DNA from 3 places in the Streptomyces sp. NPDC056987 genome. Region 2 is predicted to be linked to each of the others. Evidence: riboswitches for the same ligand, from Rfam matches in the RefSeq annotation. Region 2 holds a riboswitch; each other region holds the start of a gene.
What was found. A riboswitch is a leader RNA that binds a small molecule or an ion and turns the genes downstream of it on or off. The one in region 2 is predicted to bind cyclic di-AMP.
Positions count from the first base shown of each region.

Region 1 (9,344 bases), on a different contig from region 2:
CCAACAACGCCTGCACCATGCCCGGCCCCGGCTATCTGCGCTTCCTGCGCGACGAGTGCACGGCCCGCGGCATCCTGCTCGTCTTCGACGAGGTCTGCACCGGCTTCCGGACCGGGCCGGGCGGCGCGCAGGCCCTGTACGACGTCGTGCCCGACCTGGCCGTCTACTCCAAGGCCCTCGGCGGCGGGCTGCCCATCGCCGCCTTCGCGGGCCGCCGCGAGGTGATGGCCGCGCTCGCCAACGGCCGGGTCAAGCACGGCGGTACGTACAACGCCTCACCGCTCTGCGCCACCGCCGCCCTCGTCACGCTCACCGCGCTCGCCGACCCCGCCGTCGTCAAGAAGATCGACGACACCGGCCAGCGGATCATGGAGACCATCCGCAGGGCCGCCACCGACCACCGGGTGGAGTGCGCGGTGCAGGGCGTCGGCGCGATGTTCCAGGTGGTGTTCTCGCCGGGCGGCGCCCCCACCCGCCACTACCGCGACACGCTCCACCTGGACCAGCGGCGGTACGACCTCTTCCGCCACGAGTTGCTGCGCCGCGGCATCCACATCAACGCGCACGGCCTGGCCTGCTGGTTCGTGTCGGCCGCCGTGACGGAGGACGACACCGACCGGACCTGCGCCGCGATCGACGAGGTTTTCGCCGTTCTGGGGTGAGGCGTCCATGGGGCCCGAGGGGCCCGAGGGGGCTGGGGTGTCCTGGAGCCCTGAGGGGCTCCAGGGGCGAATGTGACGCACGCTACAGGCCGGTACGGAAGATAGCGCGCCCCAGATGCTGCGGAGCGGGCGAGATCGTCGCACTCTTGGCCGTATGAGTGATGCACCGATCGTCGTCCACCGGGCGTCAGGGACGGGCGGGCGGCGGGTCACGGTCCGCGGGCAGATCATGGGACTCGCCCACTCCGACGCCCACCTGGTCGAATTCCTGCGGCTGGCCGGGCTGCCCGACGCCTGGGAGCTGCTGGACGACCCGGCCTGGGTGGAGTGGCAGGGCGGCCCCGCCCATGAGTACACCGTGGTGGTGTGAGGCGGACGGTGCGCCGGGTAACGGGTGCCGGGCAACGGGCAACGGGTGTCCGTGTGCCCGGGAATCGGGTGCCGGGTCCGGCGCAGGGGCCACGCTCCGCCGATTGTCAGTGGCCGGCCGTAGCCTTGCTCTCATGTTCGCTTCTTCTGCCACCCCGGAGTCCGCGTCCGTGTCCGCGTCCCCGTTCCCTGTCAGATCCGCCGCTGTGGTGAACGCGGAGATCCGCGCGCTGTGGGCGCGTGCGGGCAGCTCGCTGTCCTCGGCCGAGCAGGAGCGTTACCAGCGGCTGCTGGTGGAGTGGGCCGCCGCCGTACGGGCGGATGTCGTCGAGGCCGCCTAGCGGCCTTCCGGCCGCCCCCCGCAGACGCCGCCGCGGGAATTGGTAATGATCTTGCTCCGGATGGCGTAGAGTCTTGTTCAGCGGCGCGGGGTGGAGCAGCTCGGTAGCTCGCTGGGCTCATAACCCAGAGGTCGCAGGTTCAAATCCTGTCCCCGCTACTACGAAGAAAACGAAGGCCCGGATTCCTGGTGAATCCGGGCCTTCGTCGTATTTCCGGGCTCGCGTTTCCCGGCTCGCGCTTGACCTTTACGTAACGTCAACTTCTACCGTGAACGTCATGGAGTGGTCGATCCAGGACATCGCGAAGAAGGCCGGTACGACGAGCCGTACGCTCCGGCACTACGGCGAGCTGGGGCTGCTGGAGCCCAGCAGGACCGGCGTCAACGGATACCGGTACTACGACCAGGCGGCCCTGGTCCGGCTGCAGCGGATCCTGCTGCTGCGGGGGCTGGGCCTCGGGCTGCCGGACATCGCCCGGATCCTCGACGGCCAGCAGGACACGGCGGCCGCCCTACGCGGCCATCTGGGGCTGCTGGAGCAGGAACGCGAGCGCATCGGACGGCTCATCGCATCGGTGCGGACCACTCTCCACAAGACCGAGAGGGGAGAGGAACTCATGGCGGACGAAGTGCTCGACGGCTTCGCGTACACACGGTACGAGCAGGAGGTGACCGAGAGGTGGGGCCGACCCGCCTACGAGAAGGGCGACCGCTGGTGGCGCTCGCTCGGCGAGGAGGAGCGCCGGGCGTTCCAGGAGCGGCACGAGTCGATCGCCCGCGACTGGGGGCGCGCGGCGGCGGCCGGGCACGAAGCGTCCGGTGAGGAGGCGCAGGCGATCGCCCGGCGTCACTGCGACTGGCTGGCGGTGACCATGGAGCCGACCAGGTCTTATGTCATCGGCGTCACGGCCATGTACGTCGATGATCCACGTTTCACCGCGACGTATGACAAGTACGGTAAAGGTACGGCTGTGCTCGTGCGGGACGCCATGAAGGTGTACGCCGAGCGCCACCTGACCGACTGAGTCTCCACACCGGCCTCCGTGCCATCGGTCTCCGTAGCCCAGTCGGCCGACCGCGGGTCGCCGCCCACCGTGGCGGCGGCCAGCCTGGGTGGAGCGCGGTGCCGCCCGCAGCCGTCGGCGGAACGGGCAGGAGACGACTGGTGGGGAAGCTCAGGAGAATCCGGGAACGCCTCGGCGGCAGAAGCAGACAGGACGCCGACGGTGCCGGGCTTCTGGGCGCCGACGCCGCGGGTTTCTGGGTGACCGGCACGTACGGGCGCGACCATCGCCGGAACCCCGGCCACGGCCTGGGCAGGGTGGCGGACCGGGCGCCCTTCGGGCCGGGCGGGCCGGGCGGACCGTACGCGCGGCGCCTGGCCGGGCGGCGGCTCGTCCGGTTCCTGCCGGCCCTGGTGATCATCGGCGGGTTGGCGCTCGACCTGTCGACTCCGGCCCGTGTGACCGGGGCGCCGTTCTTCGCCGCCGCCCCGCTGATCGCCGCCCCGTTCTTCCCGCTGCTCGGCACCCTGCTGGTGGCCGTGGCCTCGCTCCTCGCCGAGATCGCGCTCCGTATCCACACGGACACGCTCACCACGGTGGTGTCGATCAGCGAACTGCTGACGGTGCTCGTCGTCTCCGCCCTCGCGCTCTACATCAACGGCGTCGTCAGACGCAGCGGCGAACGGCTCGCCTCCGCCCGCGTCATCGCCGAGACCGCCCAGCGCGCCGTGCTGCCCAGACCCGCGGAGCGAATCGGCGGGCTGCGGATCGCGGCGCGGTACGAGGCGGCGCAGGAGGGCGCGTTCATCGGCGGCGACCTGTTCGCGGTGCAGGACACGCCGTACGGGGTGCGGCTGGTCGTCGGCGACGTACGGGGGAAGGGGCTGGAGGCGGTCGAGGCGGTCGCCGTCATCATCGGGTCGTTCCGGGAGGCGGCGGAGCAGGAGAGCTCGCTGGAGGGCGTCGCGCAGCGGCTGGAGCGCTCACTCCTGCGCGAGGGGACGCGGCGGGACGGGCTCGACGTCTTCGAGGGGTTCACCACGGCCGTCCTGGCGGAGATCCCGCACGGCGAGGGCGTCGTACGGCTCGTCAACCGCGGCCATCCCGAGCCGCTGATCTGTCACGACGGCGCCGTACGGATGCTGGCGGCGCACGACCCCGCGCTGCCGCTCGGCATGAGCGAACTGGGCGCGTGGCCCGACCGGGCCGAGCAGTCCGCGTACCCCGACGGCGCGACGCTGCTCTTCTACACGGACGGGCTCACCGAGGCGCGCGACGCGCACGGGATCTTCTACGTTCCGCGCGAGCGGCTCGACGGGCGGATCTTCCAGGGGCCCGACGAGATGCTCCAGGCGCTGATCGACGACGTACGGCGGCACACGGGCGGCGGCAGCCAGGACGACATGGCGCTGCTGGCGGTCAGCCGGCCCTCGGAGGGGGAGCCGGAGCGGCGCAGGACGATGCCGATCGTGTTGTGAGCCGGCGGCGTCACTCATGGTGACCGATAAGTGTCCCTCCGCATAAGGTTTGACATACCGTCAAGTATGCGAGGCGGACCAATATGCTCCGAGCGCCGATCGACTCGCCCGGATGCGCGTTCTTGTGTCCCGGTACGTCCGTTGCGAAGTCGTTAACGATCATCGGGAACAGCTTGGAATAAGGCCCTGGTCTCTATTAACGTTCGATAACGCAGCGCGGTTGTCCCAGCCGTCGCCAGAGATGGCACCGTGCGCGTGCGCCGAATCCCGCGAGGGAACCGGGGAACCACCAATTGGGGTGAATCGGGAGTTACTTGCCGCCTTGTGCGGCAGGGGACACCCGTAGGAGACCTTCCTGCTCCGAACCCGTCAGCTAACCCGGTAGGCGAGAAGGAAGGAAAGGAGCACGCCTCAGTGGCGTCCAACAAGCCTGCCCCCACGGCCACTTTCGAAACCCACTCCTTCGGCAGCGGCAGTGAGAACGAGGCTCCCGGGACCTGGGGGGAGTGGAATCCCACCGAGGAGTCCATCCGCCCCGTACGCGGCAGGCACCGCGTCGCCAAGCAGCGCAACGGGCTCGCCCGTAGCTCCACGGTCCTCGGTGTCGGCGTCATCGCCGCCGTCGGCGCGGGCGGCATCGCCACCGCGCAGGACAAGCCCGCGGTCTCCATATCCCTGCCCGACGCCATCGCGGACAACCTTCCCGACGCCAAGTCCCTGCCGGGGATGGGCTCCCTGGGGTCGGACGACGCGGACTCCGCGTCGGACGTGCTGGCCCGCGCGCCCCTGAGCACCGCCGGCCTGACCGCCGCGGACAGCGAGCAGGGCGCCACCGACGCCGGCGAGGCGCTGCGCGCCCGCATCCTCCAGCAGGCCGAGCGGCAGCAGGCGAAGGCCGACGCGACGCAGAAGGCGGCGGCGGAGGACGCGGCCGCCGAGAAGGCCGCGAGCCAGGCCAAGGCGCGGCAGAGCGACGCGGAGAAGAAGATCGAGGCGGCCAAGAAGAAGGCCGAGGCGGAGGCCAAGGCCAAGGCCGAGGCGGAGCGTCTCGCCAAGCTGGCGGCCAGCTTCTCCCTCCCCACCTCCTCGTACACCCTCACCTCCTCCTTCGGCCAGTCCGGCTCCCTCTGGTCCTCCGGCTACCACACCGGCCTGGACTTCGCGGCGCCGACGGGCACCCCGGTCAAGGCCGTGCACAGCGGCACCGTCAAGTCGGCCGGCTGGTCGGGTTCGTACGGCTACCGCACGGTCCTGGAGCTGGAGGACGGCACGGAGGTCTGGTACGCGCACCAGTCCTCGCTCTCCGTCAGCGCCGGGCAGAAGGTCTCCACCGGTGAGGTCATCGGCCGCGTCGGCGCGACCGGCAACGTGACCGGGCCCCACCTCCACCTGGAGGTCCACACGGCGGGCGGCACGGGCATCGACCCGATGGCGTGGCTGAACGGCAAGGGAATCAACCCCTGAGGCCGACGCCCCGGTCACGGGTGCGGCAGGAGCACGCGGAGCGCCCCGAAACGGAATAAGGCGCTCTGCGGTGGGGTTGAAGTGACGCATGACGACTTTGCGCACACTCGGCTCCTCCGACCTCAAGGTCTTCCCGCTCGCCCTCGGCGGCAACGTCTTCGGCTGGACCGCGGACCGTACGGAGTCCTTCGCCGTCCTCGACGCGTACGCCGCCGCGGGCGGCAACTTCGTGGACACCGCGGACGTCTACACGGCCTGGGTGGACGGCCATTCCGGTGGTGAGTCCGAGACCGTCCTCGGCGAGTGGTTCGCCGCGCGCGGCAACCGCTCCGACGTGCTCCTCGCGACGAAGGTGGGCGCGCACCCGGAGTTCAAGGGGCTGAAGGCGGCCACCATCAAGGCCGGGGCCGAGGAGTCGCTGCGGCGGCTCCGTACGGACTACATCGACCTGTACTACACGCACTTCGACGACCCGGACGTCCCGGTCGAGGAGATCGTCACCGCCCTCGACCAGCTCGTCACGGAGGGCAAGGTGCGTGCCGTCGCCGCCTCCAACATCAGCGCGGAGCGGCTGGACGCGTCGATCGCCTTCGCGGAGCGCGAGGGGCTGGCCCGGTACGTCGCCCTTCAGCCGCACTACAACCTGGTCTCGCGCGACACGTACGAGGGCCCCCTGCGGGACGCCGCGGTCCGTCACGGCCTCTCCGTCGTGCCGTACTTCGCCCTCGCCTCCGGCTTCCTGACCGGTAAGTACCGCCCCGGCGCCCAGGTGGAGAGCGCGCGGGCCGGGAGCGCGGGCAAGTACCTGGAGTCCGAGCGGGGCGTCGGGGTGCTCGCCGCGCTGGACCGGATCGCCGCCGCGCGCGGCGCCGAGGTCGCCACCGTCGCGCTCGCCTGGCTGGCGGCGCAGCCGACCGTCGTCGCGCCCCTCGCCTCCGCGCGCACGGTCGAGCAGCTCCCGACGCTGCTCGCGGCCACGGAGCTGGAGCTGACGGCGGAGGAGCTGGCGGAGCTGACCGCCGCCTCCGCCTGACGGAGGAGGCACCGGGACACCCGTCGGCACCGGCGGGTGTCCGTACTGGCGGGTGTCAGTACTGGCGGTACGGGTTGTAGCCGTCGTAGTCGATGTACGGCGGCGGCACCCGTACCCGGCCCGTGGCCCGCGCCGCGTAGGTCAGCGCGGGCCCGGCTATCTCCTTGCGCTCCCACAGGTGGTGCAGCAGCTCCTGCTCGCGCTCCACGAAGTCCGGGCCGACCGGGTCCCGTCCGGCCCGGTGGCGCAGAAACGCCAGGGACGTCGCGAACGCCTCGTACTCCGCGACCGTACGCGCCGCCGCGGGCCCGTGGTGGCGCCCCGCGAACCCGCGCGCCATGGAGCGCGCCCGCATCGAGGAGAGCGCGGGGGGCGCGGCCGCGGCCAGCCACCCCGCGGCGGCGTACGCGGGCAGCTCGGCCGCGAGCGTCCGCAGCTCGCGCTGCCGGCTCCAGATCACCAGCCAGGTCAGCAGCCCGAAGACCGGGACCATGAAGGCCCCGTACACGGCGTAGAAGCCGAAGGGGCCGAAGAGCGACCCCGAGCCGTTCCACAGGGCGTGCATGCCCATCGCGAGGACCAGCCCGAGCAGCGGAAAAGCCACGCGGCGGATCTTCTGCCGCCGGGCCGCCACCGCCGCCAGGCCGAAGCCGATGCCCGCCGCCGCGGTGAAGAGCGGGTGCGCGAACGGCGACATCACGACCCGTACGAAGAAGGTCGCCGCCGTGACCGAGTTCAGCCCGGAGTACCCCTGGCTCTGGTCCTCGCCGAACGCGTTGCCCAGATAGAGGATGTTCTCCGTGAACGCGAATCCGGTGGCGCTGAATCCCGCGATCACGACGCCGTCGACCAGCCCCGTGAAGCTGCGTCTGCGGAAGAGGAAGATCAGCAGGATCGCCGTCGCCTTCGCGCTCTCCTCGACGACCGGCGCTATCACCGTGGCGCCGAGCGACTCCGCGCCCGCCGGATCCGCGGTGGCGGTGGCGATCCACTCCGTCGCGAAGGAGTTCGCGATGATCGCGACGAGCGCCGCCGCGAAGGCGCCCCAGGCGAAGGCGAACAGCAGATTCCGCCATGGTCCCGGCTCGACCCGGTCCAGCCAGCGGAAGGCGGCCGCCAGCAGCGGTACGGGCAGGACGGCGAGCCCGAGGCCCACCAGGAAGCCCTGCGGCCCGGTCTGCTCCCGGACGAGCGCGAGGATCACCAGCGCGCAGAGCGCCAGGACCGTGATCACCGCCCAGGCCCTGACCGCCCTCCTGCGCCAGAACGCGCGCGTCGGCCGGTAACGCCTGCGGGCGGGCTCGGGCACGGCGCTCCACAGGTCGCCGCGCAGCTCCTGCTGCTCGTAGACGGGGATGGCCGGCCCCGGATCGGGGCGCTCGGGGTCGAGACGCGACGGACCGGGGCTCCGCTGGAACGGTTCTGACACCTGATGACCCTAACGAGGGGCACTGACACCCGGCGAGGGCCCGTGCCCGAACGCCGATGTCAGACGCGATCTCCGGCAGGAGCCTCGGGGGGAGTTCCGGCAGGAGTCCCGGTGGAAGCCTCGGCGGGAGCCTCGGTACGGCTTCCGGTACGGCGGAACAGCAGGTCGTGCACCACGTGCCCCTTGTCGAGCCCCTGGCCCTCGAACCGGGTCAGCGGCCGGAAGGCGGGCCGGGGTGCGTAGCCGCCGTCCGGCGCCGTGTTCTCGAAGTCCGGATGCGCGGTGAGCTCGGCGAGCATCTGCTCGGCGTACGGTTCCCAGTCGGTCGCGCAGTGCAGTACGGCCCCGGGCTTCAGCCGGGGCGCGGCCAGGGTGAGGAACTCCTGCTGGATCAGCCGGCGCTTGTGGTGCCGCTTCTTGGGCCAGGGGTCCGGGAAGTAGACGCGCATCCCGTCGAGCGACGCGGCGGGCAGCATCTCGCGGAGCAGGATGATCGCGTCGCCGTTGGCCACCCGTATGTTGGAGAGCCCGTTCTCCTCGGCGAGCCGGAGCAGATTGCCCTGGCCCGGCGTGTGCACGTCGACGGCGAGGATGCCGGTCCCGGGATCGGCGGCGGCCATCCGCGCCGTCGCCTCGCCCATCCCGAAGCCGATCTCCAGGACGACCGGCAGCCCGTCGAAGAGCGCGCCCGGATCGAGGACCCGCCGGCCGTCGATGTCCATGCCCCACACCGGCCAGAGCCGCCGCAGCGCGTCGGCCTGCCCGGTGGTCACCCGGCTGCGGCGCGGCTGGAAGCTCCGGATCCGCCGCTCGAAGTGCGACCCGGCGGGGTCGGCCGCGGGGCCGGTGCCGTCGGGGAACATCCGGCCGGCGGGGCGGATCGCGGGGCGCTGCGCGGGGCGGCTCGCTGTGGGGTTCTCGGTCATCTCGGCAATCCGGGCTGGTGGGGGCGGAGGCGGGGCGGGGTGCGGCCGGGATCCGGCCGTGATGCCCCAATTCTACGGACCGCTCCCGGCGCTCCGGGGCCGACGGACGAAGGGCGCCAAGGGGGAGGGGAGAGGGGAAGGGGGAAGGCCCTACCCCTCCGCCAGCACTGCGAGCGCCCGGCGTGCCACCTCGCGCCCGATGGGCAGCGACGCGGTCGCCGCCGGGGACGGGGCGTTCAGGACGTGGACCGTGCGCCGCGCCCGCCGGATCAGGAAGTCGTCCGCCAGGGTGCCGTCCCGCAGGATCGCCTGGGCCCGTACGCCCGCCGCCGCCGGGCGCAGGTCGGCGTCCCTGACCGCGGGGAGCAGCCGCCGTACGGCCGCCGCGAAGGCCCGCTTCGAGAGCGAGCGGCGCAGCTCGCCCGCGCCGTACCGCCAGTGCCTGCGCGCCGTGTGCCAGGAGCCGGGCCAGGCCAGCGTCGCGGCCAGCTCGGCCGGGCGTACGGCGGTCCAGGTGTACCCCTCGCGGGCCAGCGCGGGGACCGCGTTCGGTCCGACGTGCACGCTGCCGTCGACGGCCCGCGTCAGATGCACCCCGAGGAACGGGAACGCCGGGTCCGGCACCGGATAGACCAGCCC
Region 1 is NZ_JBHURV010000046.1:20,684-30,027, reverse strand. Features, by position in the region: gene ACFTZC_RS35760 (aspartate aminotransferase family protein) at 1-662, shown strand, start outside; gene ACFTZC_RS35755 (hypothetical protein) at 817-1,032, shown strand; gene ACFTZC_RS35750 (hypothetical protein) at 1,166-1,372, shown strand; tRNA gene ACFTZC_RS35745 (tRNA-Met) at 1,457-1,530, shown strand; gene ACFTZC_RS35740 (MerR family transcriptional regulator) at 1,650-2,396, shown strand; gene ACFTZC_RS35735 (PP2C family protein-serine/threonine phosphatase) at 2,693-3,853, shown strand; cyclic di-AMP (ydaO/yuaA leader) riboswitch at 4,102-4,256, shown strand; gene ACFTZC_RS35730 (M23 family metallopeptidase) at 4,268-5,317, shown strand; gene ACFTZC_RS35725 (aldo/keto reductase) at 5,406-6,350, shown strand; gene ACFTZC_RS35720 (PrsW family intramembrane metalloprotease) at 6,406-7,707, opposite strand; gene trmB (tRNA (guanosine(46)-N7)-methyltransferase TrmB) at 7,839-8,642, opposite strand; gene lhgO (L-2-hydroxyglutarate oxidase) at 8,856-9,344, opposite strand, start outside.
Region 1: it holds a riboswitch for cyclic di-AMP, as region 2 does, so the genes downstream of both, ACFTZC_RS35730 (M23 family metallopeptidase) here and ACFTZC_RS12360 (NlpC/P60 family protein) in region 2, are expected to answer to the same signal.

Region 2 (9,344 bases):
CCTGACGCTCATCCAGCGCAACGCGGACGACGGGGGAGAGGTCCGCCGCCTCGCCCGTGCCCAGGAGCGCGAGCTGCGCGCCTGGCTCTACAAGCCGGAGGGCACCGGCAAGGACGAGGCGGACGAGCCCACCACCCTTGCCGACGCGGTGAAGCGGACGGCGGCCGAGGTGGAGGACTACCACGGGGTGCCGATCGAGGTCGTGGTCGTCGGCGACTGCCCGCTCGACGAGAAGCTGTCCGCGCAGATGCAGGCCGCGCGCGAGGCGATGGTCAACGCCGCCAAGTACGGTGGCGAGGGCGGCGCCGTCCAGGTGTTCGCGGAGGTCGAGGGGCGTACGGTCTTCCTCTCCGTGCGCGACCGCGGCCCGGGATTCGACCTGGACGCCGTGCCGGACGACCGGATGGGTGTCCGCGAGTCGATCATCGGCCGGATGCAGCGCAACGGGGGCACGGCCCGGCTGCGCGCGGTGCCCGACGGCGGCACGGAGGTCGAGTTGGAGATGGAGCGCGCCGACGACTGACGGACGGGGCGTGCCGGCAAGGGCCGGCCAAGGGTCGTCCAACGGTCGGCCGAGGAGTGGGAGCACGCCGACCCACAGGGGATGGACCGGTCGCCGGGCGGGGACCGTACGGTACGAGAGCCGCGCAGACCGCGGCGGAGCGACGAGGGCGAGGGGCACAGACCATGAGCGAGGGCGTACACGCCGAATCCACTCCCGCGGCGAGCGGGGACCCGGCGGGGGACGGCCGCCGGGTCCGCGTCGTGCTCGTCGACGACCACCGGATGTTCCGTACGGGCGTCCAGGCGGAGATCGGCCGCACGGAGGAGACCGGCGTCGAGGTCGTCGGCGAGGCCGCCGATGTCGACCAGGCGATCACCGTGATCACCGCGACCCGTCCCGAGGTCGTCCTGCTCGACGTCCATCTGCCGGGCGGCGGCGGGGTCGAGGTGCTGCGCCGCAGCGCCCCCATGATGGCGGCGGCGGAGAACCCGGTGCGCTTCCTGGCGCTCTCGGTCTCGGACGCGGCGGAGGACGTCATCGGCGTCATCCGGGGCGGCGCCCGCGGCTATGTCACCAAGACGATCACCGGCACGGACCTGGTCAACTCGATCTTCCGGGTCCAGGAGGGCGACGCGGTCTTCTCGCCCCGGCTGGCCGGCTTCGTCCTGGACGCCTTCGCCTCGACGGACGCGCCTCCGGTGGACGAGGACATGGACCGGCTCACCCAGCGCGAGCGCGAGGTGCTGCGGCTCATCGCCCGCGGATACGCCTACAAGGAGATCGCCAAGCAGCTCTTCATCTCGGTGAAGACCGTGGAGTCCCATGTCTCGGCGGTCCTGCGCAAGCTCCAGCTCTCCAACCGGCACGAGCTGACCCGCTGGGCGACGGCCCGCAGGCTGGTCTGACGGCCCACGGCCCACGGCTCACGGCTGACGGCTCACGGCCGCCCGGCGGGCCGGACGGCTACGAGCAGTGCCACCCGGTGACGTACAACCGCCCCCGGTGGTCCAGCACGCCGCGGATGCATTCGCCGGGCAGGGTGTCGATGACGCCGGTCAGTTCGGCGCGGCCGTGCCGGGTGCGCTGCGTGCCGAACCAGCCGGGGAAGGCCGTGAGCCGGGCGTCCTTGCGCTGGTAGCCGAGGCGTACACGAATTTCGGGCTCGTCCCCGTGGCGTACGTACCGCGTGGTGAAGGGGCCCGCGCCGCCGATCGGGCCCTCGACGCAGAGCCGGCCGCCGGAGAGATCCCCGCAGCCTTTCGGGGTGACCCCCACGGGGGCCAGGACGAACAGCGCGCCGGCCACGAGGGCCGTTGCCCTGACAGTGGTGGCTCGTCTCACGACCGCCCCTCTCCGATCACCCCGCCGTTGCCGGCCCGGCGTACCCCGTCTCACCTCGCGGGCCGATGAGCGGACCGCTTGCTGCACATCGTGACCCGCAACCGAGGGCGGGGCACTCCGGCGTGGGCCGTCAGGGGCGGTCGGAGACCGACGACGCGTGGACGGACCGGAAAGGGCGTCAGACGGACGCTAGAGCGGTCGGGCGGCGCCCGCGAACGGCATCTCGTCGACCGGCGCGAGCCGGACCGCCGTACCGGGCCTGGGCGCGTGGATCATCTGTCCGCCGCCCACATAGATCCCGACATGGCTGATGCCCGAGTAGAAGAACACCAGGTCACCGGGGGCCAGTTCGGAACGGGCGACGCGCCGGCCCGTGTTGATCTGCGTGTAGGTGGTGCGGGGCAGGGCGACCCCGGCGGCACGCCACGCGGCCTGGGTCAGCCCTGAGCAGTCGAAGGAGCCGGGACCGGTCGCGCCCCACACGTACGGCTTGCCGATCGCGCCGTACGCGAAGGCGACGGCGGCCTCGGCCCGCGCGTTCGGCGCCGCTGCCGTGCCGCGTGGCGTCCCCCGGTCCGCGCGGGCCGGGTCCCCGCCGTCCTGTCGCCCCGTTCCGCCCCGCCCCTCGTACCGGTCGCGCTCCTCGGCGGTGAGCTCGTCGAGCAGCCGCTGGGCGGAGCCGATCTTCCGCTGGATCGTGGACTTGTGCCGGGCCAGCTCGGCACGGCGGGCCGTGAGATCGGCGAGCTGGGTGTCCGCCCGCGAGCGCAGCCCGGCGATCCGCGACAGCTCCCGGCGGATCCCCGCGACGGTGGCGGCCTGCCTGCTGCCGGCCCGCTCGGCGACACCGGCCTGCTCCAGGTAGTCCTCGGGCCGGGAGCTGAGGGCGAGCTGTACGGCGGGGTCAAGGCCACCGCTGCGGTACTGCGCGGTGGCGATCGAGCCCAGCTCGGCGCGCGAGGTGTTGAGCCCGTCGGTCCTGCGCGCGGCCTCGTCGCGCAGCTCGGTGAGCGAGGCACGGGCCTCGTCCGCCTTCACCTTCGCCCCGTTGTACTGCTCGGTGGCCGTCTCCGCCTGCGCGTACAGCGTGTCGACCTGGGCCTTGATCTGCGCGGGGGTGAGCCGGGGCTCGCCCTGCGCGGGGCCCGTGGCGGTGGCGGTCGCGGCTCCCGCGAGCGCGAGCGTCGCCGCGGTGCGGCCGGCCTGGCCGGTGAACAGCCGCTGTCTGGGCTTTCGGTGGATTCGGTGGTTTCGGTGCGCTGCCACGGGGGCGGGGTCCGTTTCCTTCGGTTCCGTTGACTCCGTGCGGTACGGCCGCCCGGTACGGCCCCGTGAGGGCCGTACGCAGGACGTTAGGGCGCACGGTCACAGCCCGGCCTCGACATGGCGGGTATTGGCGGGAGGTGAAGGTTCCGGAGCGTTTCACGATCATGATGGCCCGGCGGAGCGCGCTTTTCCGGACGGACCCGACTGATAGCGGAAGTAAGCCCCACCTCACCGAAGGCGGGTGATATGGGCCGGGCTACGCTCCCGGCATGGACGTACTGATCAATGTCTTCGTCGCCCTGCACATCATCGGCATAGCCGCCCTGCTCGGCGGTTTCCTGACCCAGATGAAGGCGATGAGCGCCGGTACGGCGCGCTTCACCCCGGCGATGCTGCACGGCGCTCTCACCATGCTGATCACGGGAATGGTGCTGGTGGGCCTCAACCAGGCCGACGACCAGCCCCTCAACAACATCAAGATCGGCGTCAAGCTGGCCGTCCTGGTCGTGATCCTGGGCATCGTCTACGTGAAGCGGGACGACGAGGCGGCCGAGAAGCCGCTGTTCGGCGCGGTGGGCGGGCTGACTGTGGCCAACATCCTCATCGCCACGCTCTGGACCTGACCCCGGCCCCCGACGGACCCGACCCCGGTGAGGTCGGGTCCGCCGGGTCCGCGGGGCGCCGAGACGGAGTCCGCGGGGCGCCGCGACCGGGTCAGGCCGGGCGGACGCTGCCGTAGATCGGCAGGTAGTAGATCGATTCCTCACGCACGTTCGCACCCGGCTTGGGCGCGTGGATCATCATGCCGTCGCCGATGTAGATGCCGGCGTGGCTGATGTCGTCGTAGAAGAAGACCAGGTCGCCGGGGAGCAGATCATCGGTGGTGACGCGCGTGCCCGTGTCCACCTGGTCGCTCGTGCTGCGCGGCAGCTCGACACCGGCCGCCCGCCACGCCGCCTGGGTCAGGCCCGAGGAGTCGTACGAACTCGGCCCCGAGGCGCCCCACACGTACGGCTTGCCGATCTGGGTGCGTGCGAAGGCGAGCACCTTCGCCGCCTTGGCCGCGTAGATGCCGGCGGGGTCACCGCCGGTCACGGCCTCCAGTCCGGTGCCGCCAGCCGTTCCCGCGTTCGCACCTGCGACCGTTGCCGCGTCGGTGCCCGTTCCCGTGCCTGATCCCGTGCCCGTGCCGGGGTCGGCCGACGGAGCCTGGGGCTGCGACCGGGGCAGGATCAGCTCCGCCTCGCGCCGGCGCTCCGCCTCGGCGTCGGCCTCCGCCTTGTCGCGGGCCTCCGCCTTGGCCTGCGCCTCCGCCGTGCGGCGGGCCGCTTCTTCCTTCTTGCGCTCCAGCGCGGCCAGCCGTGCCTGCTCCTCCGCGGTGAGCCGCGCCAGCAGCGCGCGGGCCTCGGCCAGCTTCTTCTGGATCTGCTCCTTGCTGGTCCGCAGGGACTCCTGGGACTCGTCCGGCGACTCCGGGGCGCGGGTGTCCGCCCGGGAGCTCCAGTGGTCGGCGACGGGGCTCTGCTGACGGTCGGTCAGCCGCTCCGTCATCCCCGTCTGCTCGACGTACGTCTGCGGGCTGTCCGCGAACAGTACGGCGGCGGGGGCCGTGGCAGGCATGGCGGGAGCCGTTGCGGGCATGGCGGGAGCGGTGGCAGGCATCGCCGGTACAACAGGAGTGACAGGGGCGACAGGGGCGACAGGTGGGGCCGGGGCTGCCGGGGTGACGGAAGCGGCCGGGGCGACAGGGGCGCCCGCAGGGGTGCCCGCGCCGCCCCCGGACTGCGCGGACGTGTAGGAACCGAGCGTACGGCGGGCCTCGTTCAGCTTGTCCGCGCTCTTGGCCACACCGTCGATGACCCGGTCGACCGTGCGCTTCTGCTTGGCCGTCGCCTCCTTCGTCCTGGCGGACCTCTGCGCGTCACCACCGGCCTGGCGGTACAGGTCGCTGACCTTTTTCTCCACCTCTTCGACCGACGGCGAGGACTTCGATTCCGTGGGCGCGGCGTCCGCGCTCTGCGTCGACAGCAGCGTGACCGAGGCGAGGGCGGCCGTCGTGATCCCGACGGCAGGGGTGTTGGTGCGTACCCCGCTACGGCTGCGCGCCTTGCGATGCGACGCCAAGTTCGGCATCTCCTTCCGTGGACCGCCTACCGGGTTAGCTGTCGGGTTCGGGCGGAACGGAAGGCTGCCCTACGGGCGTTGTACGTACGGCGAACGTACGGCCCGATTCACCCCGGTCTTGCAGAGTGGGTCCCCGGTTCCGAACTTCCCGCTGGAAAGCCCGGATTCGGCGTGGGCCGCCCGCTCGGCGCGGATCGCCTTCAGAGGTACGGGCTGCCTGATCGAGCACGCTAGCCAAGATGTGGCGCTGATGTGAAGGTGGATGGCCGATATGCCCGATACATTTCTGTGACCATTTGCTCGTGCGGAGTGCAGGGAGCCGTAATAGGGGGTATAGCGTTACGCTCCGTGTGTAATCCGGAACCGTCCGCCTTCCGGGGTGGATCCGCCGGACCGGCTTCGCCGGGCGGGCTCCGACTGTCGGTGCGGCGGCCTAGACTCGTTAAGCGATGAGCAGCCTCTTTGACGACAGTTTCCTGGCCGACCTCCAGCCCTCCGGCGACGAGCACCCCCCGCCGCCCGAGGACCTGGACGAACACGCCCCGGAGCAGGTGCCCGACGACCTGTTCCAGGGGGCGTACGACGTGCCTCCGGCCCGGGATCCGTACCACCGCAACGGGTCGGCCCGTACGGTCATCGACCCTGCCTCGCTCCTCGAAGGGCTGAACGAGGAGCAGAGCGCGGCCGTCGTGCACACGGGGTCGCCGCTGCTCATCGTCGCCGGGGCCGGATCCGGCAAGACCCGGGTTCTGACCCACCGGATCGCCCATCTCCTCGGCACCCGCAGCGTCCACCCCGGCGAGATACTGGCGATCACCTTCACCAACAAGGCCGCGGGCGAGATGAAGGAGCGCGTCGGGCAGCTCGTCGGCCCGCGCGCCCAGGCGATGTGGGTGCTGACCTTCCACAGCGCCTGCGTGCGGATCCTGCGGCGCGAGTCGAAGCGGCTCGGGTTCACCTCGTCGTTCTCGATCTACGACGCCGCCGACTCGAAGCGGCTCATGGCCCTGGTCTGCCGCGATCTGGACCTCGACCCCAAGCGCTATCCGCCGAAGTCCTTCAGCGCCAAGATCTCCAACCTCAAGAACGAGCTGATCGACGAGGAGACCTTCGCGGGACAGGCCGTCGACGGCTTCGAGAAGACGCTCGCCGAGGCGTACCGGATGTACCAGGCACGGCTGCGCGAGGCCAACGCCCTGGACTTCGACGACATCATCATGACCACCGTCCACCTGCTCCAGGCGTTCCCCGACGTCGCCGAGCACTACCGGCGCCGCTTCCGGCACGTCCTGGTGGACGAGTACCAGGACACGAACCACGCGCAGTACACCCTCGTACGCGAGCTGGTGGGCCCCTCCGGCGAGGGCGAGGACCCCGCGGAGCTCTGCGTCGTCGGCGACGCCGACCAGTCGATCTACGCCTTCCGCGGCGCCACCATCCGCAACATCCTCCAGTTCGAGGAGGACTACCCGGACGCGACGACGATCCTGCTGGAGCAGAACTACCGCTCCACGCAGACGATCCTCAGCGCCGCCAACGCGGTCATCGAGCGCAACGAGAGCCGCCGCCCGAAGAACCTCTGGACCAAGGCCGGCGCCGGCGCCCAGATCACCGGTTACGTCGCGGACACGGAGCACGACGAGGCGCAGTTCGTCGCCGACGAGATCGACCGGCTGACGGACGCGGGCGAGGCCAAGGCGGGTGACGTCGCCGTCTTCTACCGGACGAACGCGCAGTCCCGCGTCTTCGAGGAGATCTTCATCCGGGTCGGCCTGCCGTACAAGGTCGTCGGCGGAGTGCGCTTCTACGAGCGCAAGGAGGTCCGTGACGTCCTGGCCTACCTGCGGGTCCTCGCCAATCCGGAGGACAACGTACCGCTGCGCCGGATCCTTAATGTGCCCAAGCGCGGCATCGGGGAGCGGGCGGAGGCCATGATCGACGCTCTCGCGCTGCGGGAGAAGATCACCTTCCCGCAGGCGCTGCGGCGCGTGGACGAGGCGTACGGCATGGCGGCGCGCTCCGCCAATGCCGTCAAGCGCTTCAACACGCTGATGGAGGAGCTGCGTACGATCGTCGAGTCGGGTGCCGGGCCGGCACTGGTCCTGGAGGCCGTGCTCGAACGGACCGGCTATCTGGCGGAGCTTCAGGCCTCGACCGACCCGCAGGACGAGACCCGGATCGAGAACTTGCAGGAACTGGCGTCGGTGGCGCTGGAGTTCGAACAGGAGCGCAGCCAGGCCGCCGCGGGCGCCGACGCCGGTGACGGCGCTGATGGCAATGACGGAACGGCCGGCGCGGAGGCCGCCGCTCCGGCCGTGGCCGCGACGCCGACCCTCGCCGAGTTCCTGGAGAAGGTCGCACTCGTCGCCGACTCCGACCAGATCCCCGACGAGGACGAGGACGGCTCCGGCGTCATCACGCTGATGACGCTGCACACCGCCAAGGGCCTGGAGTTCCCGGTGGTCTTCCTCTCCGGCATGGAGGACGGCGTCTTCCCGCACATGCGCGCCCTCGGCCAGACGAAGGAGCTGGAGGAGGAGCGCCGCCTCGCGTACGTCGGCATCACGCGCGCCCGTGAACGGCTCTATCTGACGCGGTCGTCGATGCGCAGCGCCTGGGGGCAGCCCTCGTACAACCCGGCCTCGCGCTTCCTGGAGGAGATCCCGGAACGCCACCTGGAGTGGAAGCGGACCGGCGCGCAGATCCCGGCGGGCCCGACGTCCGGGATCACGTCGTCGCTCTCCTCCACCGCAGCGCGCTCGCGGTCGGGCGGCGGGCCTTCGGGCTTCGCCACGCGGCGCACGAGCGACAAGCCGGTGATCACGCTGGCGGTGGGAGACCGGGTCACGCACGACCAGTTCGGGCTCGGCACGGTCATGGAGGTGACCGGCGCGGGCGCGGACGCACAGGCGACGGTCGACTTCGGGGACACCAAGCCCAAGCGGCTGCTGCTGCGGTACGCGCCGGTCGAGAAGCTGTAGGCCCGGGAGGGGCGGGTGCCCTGCCGGGTGGCAGGGCACGGGCACGTACGGCAGGTGCGGCACGTACGGCCTGGCGGGAGGTCGTACGCGCCGGGTTTACGTCGGGTCGAGGCCGTGGCTGCGGAGCCAGGCCAGCGGGTCGATCGCCGCGCCGCCGCCGGGCCGTACCTCGAAGTGCAGGTGCGGACCGGTCGAGTTGCCCGAGTTGCCCGAGTAGGCGATCACGTCACCGGCCTTGACGGAACCGGAGCGGAGCTTGGTGGTGCTGAGGTGGCAGTACCAGGTCTCCGTGCCGTCGGCGGCGGTCACGATCGCCATGTTGCCGTACGCGCTGTTGTACTGCGTGCGTACGGTGCCGTCGGTCGCCGCCATGACAGGCGTGCCGTACGACACGGGGAAGTCGATCCCGGTGTGCATGGACATCCAGTTGACGCCGGCCTGGCCGTACTGGGCGCTGAGTCCGTTCTGCGAGACGGGGAGGGCGAACTTGGGGCGGAGCGCCTCCTTGCGCGCCGCCTCTTCCTTGGCGCGCTGCCGCTCCGCCTCCTTCCGCTCCTGAAGGTCGATCCGCTCCTGTGTGCGGCTGGCGCGGTCGCCGAAGTCGCGGGCGTCGGCGCTGAGCGCGGCGAGCTGTGTGTCCAGCTTGTTGTTGGCGGCCGCGGTGACGGGCTTGGTGGAGGCGGTGTCCTCGGCGGAGGCCGTGGTGGTGGAGTCGTCCTTGGCGTCCTCGCCGGTGAGTCCGCCGACGGAGGCCGCGGCGATGCCGGCGACGCCCATCACGCAGGCGGAGGGAACGGCGACGGTGAGGAGGGCCGAACGCTTGGCGGGGGTGCGGCGGCGGCCCCGGCTGCCGCCGCCACTGCCGCCGGCCCGGCGCACGGGGCGGGGGACGGCTGTCACGGCGGGGGTGGCCATCGTCGGCGCCATGTGCAGCGCGTCGGGGTCGTCATCCGGAGTGCCGGGCTCCGCGGGGTTCTCGGAGTCCTTGGTGAAGTCGACGGCCGGCGTGGGACGTTCCGCCCCGGCCGCCGGTCCGGTCTCCGGTGCGGCGTGGGCCTCGGTGGCGACGGTCTCGTAGCCCTGCTCGGTCTCGTAGCCCTGCTTGGCTTCGTAGCCGTGCTCGGTCT
Region 2 is NZ_JBHURV010000008.1:154,712-164,055, forward strand. Features, by position in the region: gene ACFTZC_RS12335 (PspC domain-containing protein) at 1-523, shown strand, start outside; gene ACFTZC_RS12340 (LuxR C-terminal-related transcriptional regulator) at 688-1,410, shown strand; gene ACFTZC_RS12345 (hypothetical protein) at 1,469-1,846, opposite strand; gene ACFTZC_RS12350 (NlpC/P60 family protein) at 2,036-3,112, opposite strand; gene ACFTZC_RS12355 (hypothetical protein) at 3,382-3,735, shown strand; gene ACFTZC_RS12360 (NlpC/P60 family protein) at 3,827-5,236, opposite strand; cyclic di-AMP (ydaO/yuaA leader) riboswitch at 5,244-5,418, opposite strand; gene ACFTZC_RS12365 (ATP-dependent DNA helicase) at 5,686-8,217, shown strand; gene ACFTZC_RS12370 (peptidoglycan DD-metalloendopeptidase family protein) at 8,314-9,344, opposite strand, start outside.

Region 3 (9,344 bases), on a different contig from region 2:
AGTTGTGCCTCGTCGGCGAGATCGAGCCGTACGCCGCCGAGGTCGGCGCGGTGGCGCAGATGCGGGGCGGTCGTCTTCAGGGCGACGGGGTAGCCGAGCCGCGCGGCGGCGGCGACGGCCTCGTCGGGCCCCGGCGCGGGCAGGGCGGGCCGTACGGGGATCCCGTACAGGGCGAGGAGTTCGTGGGCGTCGCCGGGGGCCAGGGAGAGGCGGCGGGTGTCGGGGGCGGCGCCGAGGAGCCGGCCGATGAGCGCGGCGGCCCCGCTCTCGTCGATGGTGTCGTCCAGGAACTCGGGGACCTTCCCGGGTTCGGCCGCCTGGCGCCGCCACCGCGCGTACCGTACGGCCTCGGCCAGCGCCCGGACGGCGCGCTCGGCGGCGGGGTAGGCGGGGATACGCACGCCGGCGGGCGCGGCGGTGCCCGGGGCGCCGGACGGGGGCGTCCCGGGCGATTCGGCCGGTCCGGGCGACGGTCCGGCGGCGGGTGACGGCGGCGGGGGCGGCTCCGAGGACGTCGGTGGCAGTGGCGGCGCCGACGGGGGCGGCTCCGAGGATGGCGGTGTCGGTGGCGGCGACGGGCGGCCCGGGCCGCTGTGCGTCGCCGTGGAGAGGGCCTCCGCCAGTCCGCCGATCTCCACGTGCACCACCGTGACCGGCTTCGCCGGGGCTGTCGCCGCCGCCGTCCTGAGCGCCGTGCCGAGCGCGCCGCCGTCGGCGGGGTCCGTCGTGCCCGTCTCCCCCACCCGCGGGATCGCGGTCACCACGACGGCGTCGCACCCGGGGTCCGCGAGGGCCGCCGTGAGCGCCGTACGGAAGTCGTCGGGCGCCGCGGACGTGGTGAGGTCCTGGGGCGGCAGGGGGCGCAGCCCCTCCGTGAGGCAGGCGTCGTAGGTGAGGAGGCCGAGCGACTCGGAGTTGCCGAGGATCGCGACGCGCGGGCCCGCGGGGAGCGGCTGGGAGGCGAGCAGCAGCCCCGCGTCGACGAGTTCGGTGACCGTGTCGACGCGGATCACCCCGGCCTGCCGCAGCAGCGCCGAGACGGTGGCGTCCGGGATGCGGGTCACCGGGACGGTGTGCCCCGGTGGCGCGCTGCCGCTGTGGCGGGCGCCCTTCACGACGACGACCGGCTTCACCGCCGCCGTGCGCCGGGCGAGCCGGGTGAATTTGCGCGGGTTGCCGATCGATTCGAGGTAGAGGAGCGCCACATCGGTGTCCGGGTCCTCGAACCAGTACTGGAGGATGTCGTTGCCCGAGACGTCCGCGCGGTTGCCCGCCGAGATGAAGGACGACAGCCCCGCACCGCGCCGGTGCAGTCCGGCGAGGAGCGCGATGCCGATCGCGCCGGACTGGGTGAACAGGCCGATCCGGCCGCGCGCGGGCGGCTGCGGCGCGAGGGAGGCGTTCAGCCGTACCGCGTCGGCGGTGTTGATGATCCCGAAGGCGTTGGGGCCGATGATGCGCATGCCGTACGAGCGGGCCAGCCGTACCAGTGCGCGCTGGCGCTCGCGGCCCTCGGCGCCGCTCTCCGCGTACCCGGCGGAGAGGACCACCAGGCCCTGGACGCCGGAGCGGCCGCAGTCCTCGACCGCTTCGAGCACCCGCTCGGCGGGGACGGCGAGGACGGCGAGGTCGACGGGTTCACCGATCCGGGTGACCGAGCGTACGGCGGGGACGCCGTCGAGCCTCTCCGTGGACTCGGGGAACGCGCTGTTCACCGCGTACAGCCGCCCCGTGAACCCGGCGTCGCGCAGATTGCGGAGCACGGTGCGGCCGACGCCGCCGGGGGCGCGGCCGGTGCCGACGACGGCGACCGAGCCCGGGGTCAGCAGGCGCTGCACGGAGCGGGCCTCGGCGCGCTGCTCACGGCCCCGCTGGACGGCCAGGGACTCGGCGGTGGGTTCGAGGTCGAGGGTGAGCCGTACGGAGCCGTCCTCGAAGCTGCGGCGCTGGGTGTACCCGGCGTCCCGGAACACCTTGATCATCTTGCTGTTGGCGGGCAGCACCTCGGCGGCGAAGCGGCGGATGCCCCGCTCGCGGGCGACGGCGCCGATGTGCTCCAGGAGGGCGGAGGCGACGCCGCGGCCCTGGTGCGCGTCCTGGACGAGGAAGGCGACCTCGGCCTCGTCGGCGGGGGCGGAGGCGGGCAGTCCGCGCTCGTCGGTGCGGTCGTACCGTACGGTCGCGATGAACTCGCCGCCCACGGTCATGGCGAGCCCCACCCGGTCCACGTAGTCGTGGTGCGTGAAGCGGTGGACGTCGCGGTCGGAGAGGCGCGGGTAGGGGGCGAAGAAGCGGTAGTACTTGGACTCGTCGGAGACCTGTTCGTAGAAGCTGACCAGCCGCTCGGCGTCCTCGGTGGTGATCGGCCTGATCCGGGCGGTGGCGCCGTCGCGCAGCACCACGTCCGCCTCCCAGTGCCCTGGATACGCGTGGTCCCGCGGGTGCTCCATGCCCAAAGCGTACGGCGCGGGCGGTGTCCGTGACCGGTGATCGGGGGTGACGGGGATCCGTTCCGCGCCCCATGAGACTCTTGGTCCAGACATCTGTTTTGAGACTTTTTGCGACTTGAAGGGCAACACCATGGCTGAGCGCCGCGTCAATGTCGGCTGGGCCGAGGGGCTGCACGCCCGTCCCGCCTCCATCTTCGTCCGCGCCGCCACGGCCGCCGGCGTCCCCGTGACCATCGCGAAGGCCGACGGCAGCCCCGTCAACGCCGCGTCGATGCTCGCGGTGCTCGGACTGGGCGCGCAGGGCGGCGAGGAGATCGTGCTCTCCTCCGACGCCGAGGGCGCGGACGCCGCCCTGGACCGGCTGGCGAAGCTGGTCGCCGAGGGGCTCGACGAGCTTCCCGAGACGGTCTGATCCCGGAGCGTATTTCCACGACGGAGCCGTGGTCCGCCGAATTCGGCGCGGACCACGGCTCCGTCTTTCCGTCCGTCTTCCGTGCGGCGTCTTTTGGTGCGGCGGCTTTTCATGAAGGCGGCTGCGCGCGGGCAGCGAAGAATAGGCCGCACCTATTTCTTTCTCTTTGTATACGGCGCGATTGTTAATGCCGTACGCTTGCGATGTTTACGGCATGTTGCGAAGCCCTCACCTTTTCCCGGTCACGGCCCTGGTCGCGCCCCCGGTCGGAGCGGCGCAGCCGGTACACCACCACCGTGCGCTCCGTGTGCAGGGTGGTGAGCGCCCGCGCGCGTTCGCCGTCGCCGCGCGCCACCGCGTCCACGATCGCGCCGTGCTCCGCCCAGGACTCCACCGGGTGGCTGGGCTGCTCGACCACGTACATCCAGGCGATCTTGTGGCGCAGCTGGGTGAGCAGCGAGGTGAGCGCGGGGCTGCCGGAGGCCTGGGCGAGCGTCTCGTGGAACCAGGCGCCCAGCGCGCGCAGATCCTCGCCCTGGCCCCTGCGGGCCCGCTCCTGGCCCAGTCTGACCAGGCCGCGGAGGACCTTGAGGTGGGCCTCCGTGCGGCGCTGGGCGGCGCGCGCCGCGCCCAGCGGCTCCAGCAGCAGCCGGACCTCCAGCAGGTCCGCGGCCTCCTGTTCCGTAGGCTCGGCCACACACGCGCCGACATGGCGGCGCGTGGTCACGAAGCCTTCCGACTCCAGCGTGCGCAGCGCCTCGCGTACCGGGACGCGGGAGACGCCGTAGCGCCGCGCGAGCTGCTCCTCGGTGAGCCGGCTGCCCCGCTCGAACAGTCCGGAGACGATGTCGTCGCGAATGGCCGTGCATACCGAGTGCGCCGGAATGCGCATGTCCGAACCTCCGCCTTAATCCGCGCGAAACGCTGCCGATTGACGCCTGTTCCGTGACTCTATTGCAATCAACGCGAATTTCCGATGGGTGCCCGGAATCCATGGATATCTTTTGGCCAGCGCGGAGGCGGAGACCCGCACGCGGGAGGGACCGGGAGCGACGGAGAGACGTGGGCGGACGGGCCCGGAGAGGTACGCGGAGGGGGCGGAAGGCGGTCAGACCCCGACGCCGTGCGCGCGCAGGTACGCGACCGGGTCCATGTCGGAGCCGTAGTCGGCGCTCGTCCTGGCCTCGAAGTGGAGGTGCGGCCCCGTGACGTTGCCGGTGGCGCCCGAGAGCCCGATCCGCTCGCCCGCGGCGACGCTCTGGCCGACGGAGACGCCGATCGAGGAGAGGTGGCCGTACTGGGTGTAGGTGCCGTCCGCCATCCTGAGGACGATGTTGTTGCCGTACGAGCCGCCCCAGCCGGCCTCGACGACGGTGCCCGTGCCGACCGCCACGACCGCGGTGCCGGACGCGGCGCGGAAGTCGACGCCCGAGTGGCTGCCGGAGGACCAGAGAGAACCGCCGGTGTGGTAGCCGGTGGTGACGTAGGAGCCGGTGACGGGGAGCTGGAAGGTGTTCAGCCGCTTGCGCTCCTCGGCCCGTGCCGCGCGCTCCCGCTCCTCGCGCAGCTCCTTCGCACGGGCCTCCGCCTTGCGCTCCGCCTCGGCCTTGGCGGCGGCGCGCGCCCTGGCCTCGGCCTTCAGCCGCTCGGCCTTCTCGGCGGCGTGGCGCTGGGCCTCGGCCTGGTCGTCGACCGCGCCGGCGACGGCGTCGCCGATGGCGATGACCTGGGTCAGGCCGGTGTCCGAGACGGCCTCGGGGCCGGTGCCTGCGGCGAGGGCCGGGGAGGCGAGGGTGCCGATGACGCCGGTCGCGGTCAGCGTCGCGAACCCGGCGGCGCTCGCGCCCTTGCAGGTGATGCGGTGCGGGGCGCGGTGCTTCCCGGTGGCACGGGTGAACGCCATGGAGTGGCTGGTCCTTTCCTTCCCTCTCGCCTACCGGGTTAGCTGACGGGTTCGGAGCAGGAAGGTCTCCTACGGACCCCTCCGCGCGCGGTGTGCCCGCGAAGGCCGTCCGATTCACCCCAGGGACGTGGGTCCCCGGCTCCCCCCGCTGCACCGGCTGGGGCACAGCATCTGACGGGGACTCGGCGATGGCTGCCCGGTGCCACGGATGTGGCGCAACGGCGAACAGCCGGACCGACGCTAAGCGGCTCGTCTTTCAATAACCAAACGGACAAGGTTTTTTGTAGCGCACACCACAGGGCAGACAGGCACCCTCTCCATCAAAGCGGACATAAAGCAGAACCCCGGCGACCGCGGTCGCCGGGGTTCCCTCGAAAGAGGAATCAGCCTGTGACAACCGTCACTTCACCGATTCCCAGAGCCTCGACCGGCTCCTTGATCTGCGCCGCGTCGCCGACCAGAACGGTGACGAGCCGGTCCACCGGGAAGGCGTTGACGACGGCGGCCGTCGCCTCGACCGTGCCCGTCTCGGCCAGCCGGGCGTAGAGCTGTGCCTGGAAGTCGTCCGGAAGATGCTGCTCCACCTGGTCGGCGAGCGTGCCGGCGACGGAGGCGGCCGTCTCGTACTTCAGCGGCGCGACGCCCACCAAATTCTGCACGGCCACATCGCGTTCGGCGTCCGTGAGCCCCTCGGCGGCGAGGGTGCGCAGCACCTTCCAGAGGTCGTCGAGCGCCGGTCCCGTGGACGCGGTGTCCACGGAGCCGCTGATGGCGAGCATCGCGGCGCCCGTCGCCCCGTCCGGGGAGGAGGGCGCAGAGGAGCGCAGCACCTGGCCGAAGGCGCGTACGCCGTAGGTGTAGCCCTTCTCCTCGCGCAGGACGCGGTCGAGCCGGGAGGTGAGCGTGCCGCCCAGGCAGTACGTGCCGAGCACCTGCGCGGGCCAGACACGGTCGTGCCGGTCGGCGCCGATCCGGCCGATCAGGAGCTGCGTCTGGACGGCGCCGGGGCGGTCCACGATGACCACGCGGCCGGTGTCGTCGGCGGTGATCGCCGGTACGGGCCGGGGCGCCGCCGTGTCGCCCGTCCAGGCGCCGAGGGTGTCCGCGAGGATCCCGTCCAGGTCGACGCCCGCGAGGTCGCCGACGACGACCGCGGTGGCCGTGGCGGGGCGTACGTGCGCCTCGTAGAAGGCGCGGACGCCCGCGGCGTCGATGCGCGCCACGGTCTCCTCGGTGCCCTGGCGCGGCCGGGACATGCGCAGCGCGGCCGGGAACAGCTCCTTGGAGAGCTGCTTGGCGGCGCGCCGGCCCGGGTTGGCGGTCTCGTGCGGGATCTCGTCGAGCCGGTTCCGTACGAGCCGTTCGACCTCGCTGTCGGCGAAGGCGGGGGCGCGCAGCGCCTCGGCGAGCAGGCCGAGCGCCTTGAGCAGCCGGGAGACGGGGACCTCCAGGGAGACCCGCAGGCCCGGGTGGTCCGCGTGCGCGTCGAGGGTGGCGCCGCAGCGCTCCAGCTCGGCGGCGAACTCCTCGGCGCTGTGCTTGTCGGTGCCCTCGGAGAGCGCCCGCGCCATGATCGTGGCGATGCCGTCGAGTCCTTCGGGCTCGGCGTCCAGCGGGGCGTCGAGATTGATCTCGACGGCCACCACCTGCTGGCCGGGCCGGTCGCAGCGCAGCACCGTCAGCCCGTTGTCGAGCGTGGCGCGCCCGGGGGCGGGGAAGGCCCAGGGCTTGGCCTCGCCCGCGGTCGGCCGCGGGTGGAACTCCATGGTCACGGCAGCGTCGGTCACTGGTCCGTCCCCTCGTGCTTGTCGGTCTCGGCGGCGTCGGCGGTGTCGGCGGCGTCGGCGGTGGCCGCCACGTCGTCGGGAGTGACCGGTTCGTACACCAGCACCGCCCGGTTGTCGGGGCGCAGCCGCGCCGCGGCGACGGCCCTGACCTCGTCCGCGGTGATGTCCAGGACGCGGTCGACGGCGCTCAGCGCGAGCTGGGGGTCGCCGAACAGGACGGCGAACCGGCACAGTTCGTCGGCGCGGCCCGCGACCGTGCCGAGCCGGTCCAGCCATTCGCGCTCCAGCTGGGCCTGGGCCCGCTCCATCTCCTCGGCGGTGGGGCCCTCGGCGGCGAACCGGGCCAGCTCCTCGTCGACGGCGGTCTCGATCTCGGGGACCTCGACGCCGCCGGACGTCTTCACGTCCAGCCAGCCGAGCGAGGGGGCGCCCGCCAGCCGCAGCAGTCCGAAGCCCGCGGCGACGGCGCTCTGGTCGCGCCGTACCAGCCGGTTGTGGAGGCGGGAGGACTCGCCGCCGCCGAGGACGGTGAGTGCCAGGTCGGCGGCGTCGCACGCGCGGTCGCCGTCGTGCGGCAGCCGGTACGCGGCCATCAGCGCGCGGGCCGGGACCTCCTCCAGGACCTCCTCGCGCAGCTGCTCGCCGATGATGTCGGGGAGGGTGCCGTCGCGCGGCGGCTGCTTGCCGTCGTGGGAGGGGATGGAGCCGAAGTACTTCTCGATCCAGGCGAGGGTGCGCTCGGGGTCGATGTCGCCGACGACGGAGAGCACCGCGTTGTTCGGCGCGTAGTTCGTACGGAAGAACGCGCGGGCGTCCTCCAGGGTGGCCGCGTCCAGGTCGGCCATCGACCCGATCGGCGTGTGGTGGTACGGGTGGCCCTCGGGGTAGGAGAGCGCGGTCAGTCGTTCGAAGGCCGTACCGTATGGCACATTGTCGTACCGCTGGCGGCGCTCGTTCTTGACGACGTCCCGCTGGTTCTCCATGGACTCCTCGTCGAGCGCGGCGAGCAAGGAGCCCATCCGGTCGGCTTCCAGCCAGAGTGCCAGTTCGAGCTGGTGGGCGGGCATGGTCTCGAAGTAGTTGGTGCGCTCGAAGCTGGTGGTGCCGTTGAGGGAACCGCCGGCCCCCTGCACCAGCTCGAAGTGGCCGTTCCCGGACACCTGCTTCGAGCCCTGGAACATCAGGTGCTCGAAAAGGTGGGCAAGACCGGTACGGCCCTTGACTTCGTGGCGGGAGCCGACGTCGTACCAGAGGCAGACCGCGGCGACCGGGGTCAGGTGGTCCTCGGAGAGCACCACGCGGAGGCCGTTGGCCAGGCGGTGCTCAGTCGCTGTCAGGCCGCCGGAACCGGCCTGCGCTGTGGCCGTGTGACCCATGGGCATGTACGTCCCTTCGATCGCGATATGGAGAAGTCCTGCCACTGTATGCAAGCGTGCCGACACCTGGCGAAGTTCCCGTAACAGGTCCGGGATCTGGCACCCTTCCGACACGCCCCCCTTCTCGTCCCAACGACGGGTCGAGGTCGGCGTTGTCAGTGGCGCGGTCCACAATGGTCCGCGTCAGTTCCAGAAGTTGCCGTACAGAACTTGTGAAGGAGCCGCAGCCGCGATGGCCCGCCGCAGCACCAAGACCCCGCCGCCGGAGGACTTCGAGGAGAAGATCCTCGACATCGACGTGGTCGATGAAATGCAGGGCTCCTTCCTTGAGTACGCGTACTCGGTGATCTACTCCCGGGCCCTGCCCGACGCCCGGGACGGCATGAAGCCGGTGCACCGCCGCATCGTGTACCAGATGAACGAGATGGGCCTGCGCCCCGACCGCGGTTACGTGAAGTGCGCGCGCGTCGTCGGTGAGGTGATGGGCAAGCTCCACCCGCACGGGGACGCGTCCATCTACGACGCCATGGTCCGCATGGCGCAGCCGTTCTCGATGCGGCTGCCGCTGGTGGACGGCCACGGAAACTTCGGCTCCCTCGGGAACGACGACCCGCCGGCCGCCATGCGGTACACCGAGGCGCGGATGGCCGACGCGACGTCGCTCATGACCGAGTCGATCGACGAGGACACCGTCGATTTCGAGCCGAATTACGACGGCCAGGAGCGCGAACCGGTCACCCTTCCGGCCGCGTACCCCAACCTGCTGGTCAACGGGGCCACCGGCATCGCGGTCGGCATGGCGACGAACATGCCGCCGCACAACCTGGGCGAGGTCGTGGCGGCCGCCCGCCACCTCATCAAGCACCCGGCCGCGGACCTGGAGACGCTGATGCGTTTCGTGCCCGGCCCCGACCTGCCGACCGGCGGCCGGATCGTCGGGCTGACGGGCATCAAGGACGCGTACGAGAAGGGCCGGGGCACCTTCAAGATCCGGTCGACGGCGACGGTGGAGGACGTCACCCCGCGCCGCAAGGGGATCGTCGTCACGGAACTGCCCTTCACGGTCGGCCCCGAGAAGGTCATCGCGAAGATCAAGGACCTGGTCTCCGCGAAGAAGCTCCAGGGCATCGCCGACGTCAAGGACCTCACGGACCGCTCGCACGGCCTGCGCCTGGTCATCGAGATCAAGAACGGCTTCGTGCCGGAAGCGGTCCTGGAGCAGCTCTACAAGCTGACGCCGCTGGAGGAGTCCTTCGGCATCAACAACGTGGCGCTGGTGGACGGCCAGCCGCTGACGCTGGGCTTCAAGGAGCTGCTGGAGGTCTATCTGGACCACCGGTTCACCGTGGTCCGCCGGCGCAGCGAGTTCCGCAGGACGAAGCGGCGCGACCGGCTCCATCTGGTCGAGGGCCTGCT
Region 3 is NZ_JBHURV010000024.1:48,067-57,410, forward strand. Features, by position in the region: gene ACFTZC_RS25605 (GNAT family N-acetyltransferase) at 1-2,450, opposite strand, end outside; gene ACFTZC_RS25610 (HPr family phosphocarrier protein) at 2,581-2,862, shown strand; gene ACFTZC_RS25615 (GntR family transcriptional regulator) at 3,047-3,754, opposite strand; gene ACFTZC_RS25620 (M23 family metallopeptidase) at 3,971-4,765, opposite strand; cyclic di-AMP (ydaO/yuaA leader) riboswitch at 4,778-4,940, opposite strand; gene ACFTZC_RS25625 (M16 family metallopeptidase) at 5,149-6,531, opposite strand; gene ACFTZC_RS25630 (M16 family metallopeptidase) at 6,549-7,934, opposite strand; gene ACFTZC_RS25635 (DNA topoisomerase (ATP-hydrolyzing) subunit A) at 8,161-9,344, shown strand, end outside.
Region 3: it holds a riboswitch for cyclic di-AMP, as region 2 does, so the genes downstream of both, ACFTZC_RS25620 (M23 family metallopeptidase) here and ACFTZC_RS12360 (NlpC/P60 family protein) in region 2, are expected to answer to the same signal.